DNA from 3 places in the Bacillus sp. OTU530 genome. Region 1 is predicted to be linked to each of the others. Evidence: predicted binding sites of a transcription regulator. Region 1 holds the regulator's gene; each other region holds the start of a gene.
What was found. The regulator Rex, encoded in region 1, represses fermentation and respiration genes when NADH is low (regulators of the CRP and FNR family bind a similar motif). The targets are predictions, from matches to a motif close to TTGTGAAATATTTCACAA.

Region 2: AAHB12_RS27170 (cytochrome ubiquinol oxidase subunit I) is a predicted target of Rex. The motif match lies at 1,796-1,813, and genes of this name have one in related genera.
Region 3: AAHB12_RS20960 (DoxX family membrane protein) is a predicted target of Rex. The motif match lies at 1,441-1,458, and genes of this name have one in related genera.

The regions. Positions count from the first base shown of each region.
Region 1 is NZ_JASATP010000084.1:4,105-7,394, forward strand. It holds gene AAHB12_RS29845 (ABC-F family ATP-binding cassette domain-containing protein) at 1-1,415, opposite strand, end outside; gene AAHB12_RS29850 (redox-sensing transcriptional repressor Rex) at 1,610-2,239, shown strand; gene AAHB12_RS29855 (YdiK family protein) at 2,267-2,473, opposite strand; gene AAHB12_RS29860 (CPBP family intramembrane glutamic endopeptidase) at 2,476-3,210, opposite strand.
Region 2 is NZ_JASATP010000061.1:6,411-9,700, reverse strand. It holds gene AAHB12_RS27180 (HlyD family secretion protein) at 1-54, opposite strand, end outside; gene AAHB12_RS27175 (MarR family winged helix-turn-helix transcriptional regulator) at 430-939, opposite strand; gene AAHB12_RS27170 (cytochrome ubiquinol oxidase subunit I) at 1,980-3,290, shown strand, end outside.
Region 3 is NZ_JASATP010000033.1:43,935-47,224, forward strand. It holds gene AAHB12_RS20955 (DUF3231 family protein) at 1-583, shown strand, start outside; gene AAHB12_RS20960 (DoxX family membrane protein) at 827-1,360, opposite strand; gene uxaC (glucuronate isomerase) at 1,949-3,290, shown strand, end outside.

The DNA of each region.
Region 1 (3,290 bases):
TCCAAGATTAGAAAGTTTGACCTTTGCATCATAAGTTTAGCGAGGGCGACACGAGCCTTTTCGCCACCGCTTAACGAAGAGACGGGCTTTAATACATCATCTCCAGAAAATAAAAAGTTGCCGAGAACTGTACGAATTTCTTTTTCCGGTTTTAGCGGGAATTCATCCCATAGCTCATCCAGAACACGTTTGGAGGAGGTCAAGTTTGCTTGTTCCTGATCATAGTAGCCAACCGTAACATTTGAACCAAAGGAAATCGTTCCTTGCAGCGGCTTCAGCCGTTCGATAATGGATTTTAGAAGCGTTGATTTTCCAATTCCGTTCGGTCCAACAAGAGCGATGCTGTCCCCTCGTGTAAGATGCATATGAATATGCTGAGCGATGGCCTCGTTTGCATATCCTATTTTTAAATCTTTCACCTTTAGCACATCATTTCCGCTTTGCCGGTCAATATCAAAGTGAAAGGAAGCCGATTTTTCATCGCCGAGAGGTCTTTCCATTAAGTCCATTCGTTCAAGCTGTTTTCGTCTGCTTTGCGCCCGTTTGGTTGTAGAAGCACGAGCGATATTTCGTTGGATGAAATCCTGTATTTTTGATACTTCTTCCTGCTGCTTTTCATAGCGCTTCATCTCCAGTTCATAGGAGGCAGCTTTTTCTTCTAAATATTTACTATAATTTCCTGTGAATTTTTTACTTTGCTTATTGGAAATTTCGTATACCTGTGTTACAAGACGATCCAAGAAATAGCGATCATGTGAAACAATTAAGATTGCTCCGGGATAGCCCTGTAAATACTGCTCTAACCATGTAAGTGTCTCAATATCAAGATGGTTTGTCGGTTCATCCAGAATAAGTAAATCTGGTTTTGTAAGCAGCATCTTGCCGAGAGCGAGCCTCGTTTTCTGCCCGCCGCTTAAGGTAGAGATGACTGTGCCGTGCGTTTCGATCGGAAAACCCAGCCCGCTCAATATGGAACGAATATCTGCTTCATATTGATAGCCTCCCTTTTCTTTATACGTTTGCTGTAATCTGTCATAATCGGAAAGCAGTTTATTGTAGCGCGTTTCATCAGTAAATACTTCCTCGCGTCCCATCTCTTGCTCTAGCCGGCGGATTTCCCGCTCGGTTGCTTGCAGCTCAGCGAATACGGTAATCATTTCCTCCCAAATGGTTAAGGAAGTTTCTAATCCAGTATTCTGGGCTAGATATCCCATTGTTACATCCTTTGGCTTGATGATTTCTCCTCCATCATACGATAGCTCGCCGGCAATGATTTTTAAAAGCGTAGATTTACCCGCACCGTTGCGGCCGACAAGCGCAACGCGGTCACGTGTTTGTACCTCTAGCTTTATATTTGATAGAATTACATCAGCGCCATACTGCTTTACCAATCCATTCACTTGTAGTAGTATCAATGCAATCACCTCTAGTTCGTCTCTCTTACATAAAACTTATGTTTTTCAATATAACTAAAAATAGTGTATAGTTTAAATTGAGTGACATAGTCTAGTTCTATTATACAAAGAAAGCTTTAGATGAATAAACTTCTACAAATTTATTCTAATAACATATAAAATGGAGTAGGGAGAAGCGAGGAGGGGGAACATCTATGGAGCAGCCGAAGATTCCGCAGGCAACTGCGAAACGATTGCCTTTATACTACAGGTTTATTAAAAATTTATCACTTTCTGGTAAGCAGCGTGTTTCATCAGCTGAGCTGAGTGAGGCAGTGAAGGTAGATTCCGCTACGATTCGAAGAGATTTTTCCTATTTTGGCGCATTAGGAAAAAAAGGATACGGCTATAATGTAAATTATCTTTTATCATTTTTTAGTCAAACACTCGATCAGGACGATGTAATTGGGGTTATTTTAATTGGGGTTGGGAATTTAGGAACCGCTTTCTTAAACTATAATTTCACGAAAAATAATAATACAAGGATTCAGATGGCATTTGATGTAGACACAGGAAAAATCGGGTCAACGATTGCGGATATCCCTGTTTATCATCTAGATGAACTAGAAGAGAGACTTACGGATGATATTAAGGTAGCAATTTTAACGGTGCCTTCTCATGTAGCGCAGTCAGTAACAGATCGATTGGCGAAAACTGCAATAGAAGGTATATTGAATTTTACGCCGGCTCGGATTGATGTTCCAGAGCATATTCGTATTCATCATATTGATTTGGCAGTGGAATTGCAGACGCTTGTCTACTTCCTCAAGCATTATCCAAAATAAAAAAAACGCGGCAGATGTCCCGCGTTTTTATTTTTTAGGCGTTTTTAGCTTTCGCAGCCTGATATTCAGAAGGATGAGCCTTAAGGCTAGTCCAAAATCGAATGTTGCCATAACAATTAAAAGCAGCGTATAAAAGTTCCAAATCGTAGTCTCCACACTTGTCACGGCTAAGTATGTGAAAACAGAACCGAGAACAAAATATAGTGTGGCCATAAACAGTGGTGAGCTTCGCATAATTAAAATCCTCCGATAAATGCTTGCAGTTTTTCAGCTTTTTGCATCATTCGCTCTATGTCGTCTTTAAATACAAGATTTATAAGTACAACAAAGGTATTCATCATCACATGAGCTGTGATAGGAACAATAATTCTTTGTGTTCGTACATATAGAAAGGCAAACACAATCCCCATGGACATATAAATGAGTAAATGGGAGAAATCCAAATGAACGGCAGCGAAGATTAGGGAGCTGATAATTGCCGCAACCAAAAAGTTATAACGTTTATAGAGTGTTCCAAATAAAATTTTTCTAAAAACAATTTCCTCGAGTACAGGCGCCAACACAGATGTTACAAGAATGAACCAAGGTGTGGCAGCTGCAATTTCAATGAGCTGTTCTGTGTTTTCGGAACCGGGTTCAATACCGAATACTTTCATTTCAATCATTCCTGCAATCGTCTGTGCGAAGAAGGCCAAGAAGACCCCTGTTATCATCCAAACGACTGTTGTAGCCGCATTTGATTTTTGGCCATTTGTGCTAATCTGCCCCCGGTCTTTTCTCAAAAGCCATAGAATAATGAGAAGGGCCGTGAGAAAGCTGATAATAGCCCAATGTCCGGAAGCTATCTGGAGCTTCGCCTCGCGTTCATACTGATTATACCATCCTGTTTTAATTAAAAGTGGTAGTCCGATTGCGCCGGATAGCTGCATTGCAATATATGTAACAATGATCCAGCCGTAGCGTTTATTCAAATTACATAACCCCTTTTTTGCTATAAATTTTCGTTTGTAAAAAGGAAAACAGAGTTTTGTATCGAAAACAATTTATGGTA
Region 2 (3,290 bases), on a different contig from region 1:
TAATACAAGCAAAGTGACAATGTTTACTACGATAAGTCTTCGAAACTGATTCATTCATCCTCTTCCTTTCTGCCCTCTTTGATTTCTATTGTAAAAACAGTCTATCTCTCGCAGAAACATTACAATTGTTCCTATAAGATTTAAAAGCTAAAGACTGTTGAGACACCGTTATCTTTCTGATCAAGCGTCCTTTTATAAGGTTACATCGCAACTCCAATTGACCGATATGTATAAAAGTCGGTCTAACGGATCCTTTTGCTTTGAGATTCATAGTAAAAACAATGCTAAAACCATCCAGCAAAAAATGAATTGGATAGTACGGTGCCGAATTACACAGTTATACGGAGGTGTATAGTACGGAACCGAATTATATGGCAATACGGAGGCATGAAACCTCATTCATAGCGTTCCGTATTTAACCCAACCATATCATGTAGGAAACACGTTATGATCCTTTGCATACTGTAAGCCACCCTGGATTTTCTCCAGTAGATCCATCAAAAGCAACTGTTCCTCTTTGGTCATCTTCGAGAAAATATTTGTAATATGGGTACTATAAAGAGGAGCCAATGTACCCACGATTTGCTGACCTTTTTCTGTTAGATGAATTGCTGTTTTTCTTCGATCCTCAGAAATGCTCCTTCTAATAAATTCATCCTTTTCAAGCCCATCCAGCAAACCTGTTATGGTGGAACGAGTGACTCCTGCATAATCAGCTAACTCTGAAGGATTCAGAGGGCGCTCCTGCTTCAACAAAATTGCCAGGATTTTAAACTTTCGGTCTGAGAGACCAAAGTACGATAGCTTGGAAGTCAGTTCATGTTGTACCTCATGTGTGACCCGCAGTAACTGAATCAATACATCAGACGGTTTATCTGGAGCCGACATAATCATCTGTTTCATATTGGATTCAATGCCTGGCTGCATGTTTTCCTTCATATATTTCACCTTCCAATATCATAAGTAACCTTATTGTACGGTACCTTATTAATTGTCGTCAAGATTTCTGCTAAATTTTAAAAGGGTCTGTATGAAATACTAACGGCAAAACGCGGATATTGTCCACTACCCGTTAGCTTAGTAATATCTCGATAATGTCCCCTTTCAGTTGAAGAACCTCAGGGGGACCATACTTTGTGTACACAATTGCCTTCATTTTATCCCCCTTCAATTCTTTATATTTATGAACATCTACGAATAAATAGAATAATATTTTTTCGCACCATAACCTAAATTTTGGTAGACCCCTAGAATGTAACTATGAAATAAATACCTAAAAACCCTATCCATAATATGGAAATCTCTTTAAGATAACCTTATTCATTTGATAGAAAAGACTTCTATCAGCCTCATCCTTAGCACAAGCCCCACCTATGCTTTGTACTGCTGGCAGCCACGCGTACCACCCAACCTAATTGCTAATTTAGCATTAGGTTGTAAATAGCTCTTTGATTACTTGTAAAAAAATTAACGGTCACAGTCTCGAATTTCGCTTACAGGTGATCCTGTCAGAATTATTTTATGTGCCTATACTCCCTTCTCCTATACCATTAATGTATAATACTTAACCTTGCCATCTTTAGATCAAATCCCTAATTTAAGTGATTATGAAAGTGGAAGGTATGAGTCTTCCTTAATGATTATGATGGCTGTTGCAAAGAGAATAATTGGAGAAGAAAAACAAAAACATATTTTCTATTTTTACCATCGAAATGTTGTAAAGTTGTCACAACCCCAATCTTCAACATAAAGAAGGATGTGATACATTGATAAAAAGGTGAACTTCCACCAATTATTGTGAAGTTTTGAACAAAGTCTATATGCTAAAATTTGTGATTAATTGAGCAAAAAGGGAGGTGTGCATGGGTGTATAAAAAACAAGAACGTACCTTGGTGTGGTTAGCCTTTATTGTAGCTGCAATTATGGGATTATCATTTATTGGACGAATCATTTCAGGATAAGGAAAGGTGAATTTCAAATGGGAAATGAAGAAGCTGTCTTTTTTAGTCGCGTACTAACGGAACTTACATTATCTTTTCATATCATTTACGCAACTATTGGTGTCGGTATCCCTCTCATGATTATGATTGCTCAGTGGGTTGGCATTAAGAAGCAAGATGAACATTATATTCTATTAGCAAGACGATGGACCCGTGGTTTTGTTATTACAGTGGCTGTTGGTGTTGTAACAGGTACTGCAATTGGATTGCAATTGTCTCTACTCTGGCCTAATTTTATGGAACTGGCAGGAAATGTTATTGCCCTCCCGCTATTCATGGAAACATTCGCATTCTTCTTTGAAGCTATCTTTTTAGGCATCTATATATACACATGGGATCGTTTTAAGAATCCTAAAAAACATCTGTTACTGTTAATTCCAGTAGCTATAGGAGCATCTTTCTCCGCAATCTTTATTACCGTTGTTAATGCATTCATGAATGCGCCACAAGGGTTTGATATAGTAAATGGGCAATTAGTAAATGTAAATCCGATATTGGCAATGTTCAATCCTGCCATGCCTACTAAGGTTGCACACGTTTTGGCTACTGCTTATATGACATCAGCATTTGTACTAGCGTCTATAGGGGCGTTTCGTTTATTGAAGGGTTCCAATCATGTTTACCACAAAAAAGCATTACTGCTTACGATGAAGATGGGCTTAATCTTTTCGATTGCTGCCGCAGTAATTGGAGATTTTTCAGGAAAATACCTAGCAGAATACCAACCGGAGAAACTAGCTGCCGCTGAGTGGCATTTCGAAACAGAAAAGGGAGCTCCCCTCATTCTGTATGGTGTCCTTGATGATGGGGAAGTAAAGTATGCCATTAAAATCCCATTTGCACTTAGTATCCTAGCTCATAGCACCCCAAACGCGGAGGTTATAGGACTTGATCAGTTTGCTAAGGATGAAACTCCTCCTCTTTATATTCATTATTTATTTGATGTCATGATTACAATTGGTGTATGGATGACTCTGTTGTCATTTGTCTTCCTAATCGGATCCTGGCGAAAATGGAAGTTGATATCGTCTAAATTATTCCGTTGGCTCATTGTACTTGGAGGTCCTCTTTCTATCATTGGCATTGAAGCCGGGTGGTGGATGGCTGAAGTAGGCCGTCAACCGTGGATATTGCGAGGACTTATGCGGACAAAAGAAGCGGCAACCACAAGCGGTCAAGTAGATGTCATGTTACTCTTGTTCTCTGGATTATATATTATTTTAGCAATTGGCAGTGTAGTCGTCCTTACTCGGATGTTTCGTAAAAACCCTGTGGAACGCGAATTGGCC
Region 3 (3,290 bases), on a different contig from region 1:
ATTGCTTAAGAAAGGAAAATTCCAACGAGACCCCTATTTCTATCCTAACGAAGGCCCTGAATTTATTTCTACCAAAGATTTTACTAATGGATTCTTCGGAAAAGAGAGACTTTTATCTGCTTCAGAACTAATCAGTATTTCTCTTAACATTAAAAAGAGCATTATGGCAAAAACTCTTTCAATTGGATTCAGTCAAGTCACAGAATCGAAAGAAGTAAGAAAGTTTTTTGAGGAATTAGAACAAGCCGCAGATGAAAACCTACAAGCCCTTTCAAAAATTATGCACAATGATAATTTGCCAGTTCCAATGTCGTGGGAATCAGAGGTTACAACGTCAAAAGACTCTCCTTTTTCAGATAAATTAATGTTGTATCATATGGGCTTCTTGGCTCAAACTGCACAAGTATATTATGGGACAGGTCTAGCAGGAGCCATGCGAAAAGACCTAGCTGTAGCTTATGAAAAAGCAATTCTAAAAACATTAGGAACTACCAAAAACTGGTTCGATATTATGGTGAAAAACAAGTGGTTAGAACAGCCACCACTTGCTCCCAATAGAAAAGAACTTGCACGAGATCAATAGGATATACCCCTCATTAGTGAGGGGTATATTTTTAATTAGCTTCTTATTTTAATGGATAATTCCAACATAAAATGGTTATTCCTTCTTCAACATATATATTATATACCATCTTTTTAATATTTGATTATGGAGTATGCTATGTAAAAAATAAGAGGATCTATGCCTTTATATTGAACATAGTATCCCCTTCTAATTTTAGTATGTTTAAAGCAATCCACATGCTTTTGTACTGTGTTGAAAAATCTATAGCGCAGGTTTTACTTTAATGTTTTCAGTCTTTTTAATGCTAGTATTTTGTTTCAAAATAGTTTTACGAATAAATGGAATTACCCATCGGTCTAAACCAAATACACCGGCGTTAAACCCAGCTGCTAAAATAATTCCGCCTAATAGAATGTCAGTTGGATTATGAGAAACAGTTCCCGCAAGCAAGAAGCTAAAATTCATTACAAGACCAAAGAACGCCGCCGCTGTTGTTAAGCAGCCGAGCAACAATCCAAGACCTATAAGCGTTTCACCTAATGGAATTACAATGTTAAATAAGTCCGCATTCGGAAGAGCCAGGTTTTTTAAGAAAGATACATACCATCCATAGACAACGCCATCTGGACCAGCAACTGGTTTTGCAACAGCTCCAGCTAAGAAGCCAGCTGCATCAAATTGACCGCTTTGTAATTTTCCTAGTCCTGCTGTAAACCAAGAGTATCCTAAATATAAACGAAGAACTGTTAAAAGAGCTGCTGCAATTCGATTTTCCCTAACAAACTTTCCAAACATACAAGATCGCTCCCTTTCAAATTGGATTAAGTAATGATTACACCCTTAGTATATTTGAAAGTTTGTAAGAAGCATCAGTTTTGTGAACATATTCACAAATAGTTCAAAAGAAATTGACCAAATGGTGAATACTTCCTTCTTCCTAAATTCGGTAAGAACAACCGATTAAAAAGCTATATCATTCTACCTCCCGGGCAGAATGATATAGCTTTTTGAGCAGGAGTAGATTTTTGTTGCGCTGCAAGAAAGAAAATATAAATTTTCATCCGGAAGCCAATTTAACGTATTCGAAAATTTTAGGAATACGTTGTAAGGTAGCTACGCTTTTGCTTTTGCTTTTTCCTAACAGCTCGCCAATCCACGAGTTTTTTAGAACGAACGACCACATTTTTAGTCCTGTATATACACTTGTTCTTTTTGAAAAATGGAGTTTATTAGAAAAAAATACAAATCCCTATTGCATTAAAAAGAAATAAAAAGTAGAATGAAGGAGAAATGTTAACGTTAACATTCATAAGTCACTTCCGTCCTATTATTTTTTTAATTAAAAATGTTAACGTTAACAAAAAACTGTAGGATGGTGAAATAATGGAAAAATTTATGAATGAAAATTTTTTACTTAAAAATAAAACCGCTATCTCTCTGTTCCATGATTATGCGAAGGAAATGCCGATTATTGACTATCATTGTCATTTAAGCCCTAAAGAAATTTATGAAAATAAAAAATTTAAAAATATTACAGAAGCTTGGCTTTATGGTGATCATTATAAATGGAGAGCAATGAGAGCAAATGGAATCCCAGAAGAATATATTACCGGAAATGCAAGTGATTATGAAAAATTTCTTGCCTGGGCAAAGACGGTTCCAATGACAATAGGAAATCCTTTATATAATTGGACTCATTTAGAATTGCAGCGATTCTTTGGCATTTACGAAACATTAAACGAACAAAGTGCTTCAGGGATTTGGGAGAAAGCGAATGCCCTTATAACTGGAGAAGGATTTGGCGCCCGTGACCTCATCGTAAAATCAAATGTTAAAGTGGTTTGCACAACTGATGACCCGACAGATAGCTTAAAATATCATCAATTATTAAAAAAAGATGAAGACTATCCTGTCAGTGTTGTTCCGGGTTTTAGACCGGATAAAGGCTTGGAAATCAACCGAGATGGATTTCTAGAATGGGTTGGGAAGCTTGAGCAAGCTTCCCAAGTAAAGATTGAGAACTATAAGGACTATCTCGCTGCACTTGAAGTGAGGGTTCAGTTCTTCCACTTAGTTGGCGGTGTCGTCTCTGATCATGCATTAGATTCAATGGTTTATGAAGAAGCGACCTTTGATGAAGTACAGGAAATCTTTGCAGAAAGATTAACTGGCAGCAAGCTCTCCTTAGAAGCGGAAAAGAAATTTAAAACCTTTACATTAATTCACTTAGGCAAGCTATATGCAGATCTCGGTTGGGCGATGCAGTTCCATATTAATGCCCATCGCAACAATAATACAAACATGTTTAAGCGATTAGGACCTGATACCGGTTATGATTCAATTAATGATGATCAAATTGCCAAACCACTCGTTTCAATCCTGGATTCTTTAGAACAGGCTGGCAAGCTTCCAAAAACGATTATCTATTCTTTAAATCCTACTGATAATTATGTCATTGCAAGTATTATCAATAGCTTTCAAGATGGAAAGACACCAGGAAAGATCCAATTCGGTACTGCATGGTGGTTTAATGATACGAAGGAAGGCATGCTAGAGCAAATGAAAGCACTCTCCAATGTAGGGCTTTTTAGCCGGTTCATTGGAATGCTGACAGACTCTAGAAGCTTTCTATCTTATACGAGACATGAATATTTCAGAAGAATTGTCTGCAATCTGATTGGAGAATGGGTAGAGAATGGTGAGGTTCCAAAGGATATGGAATTAT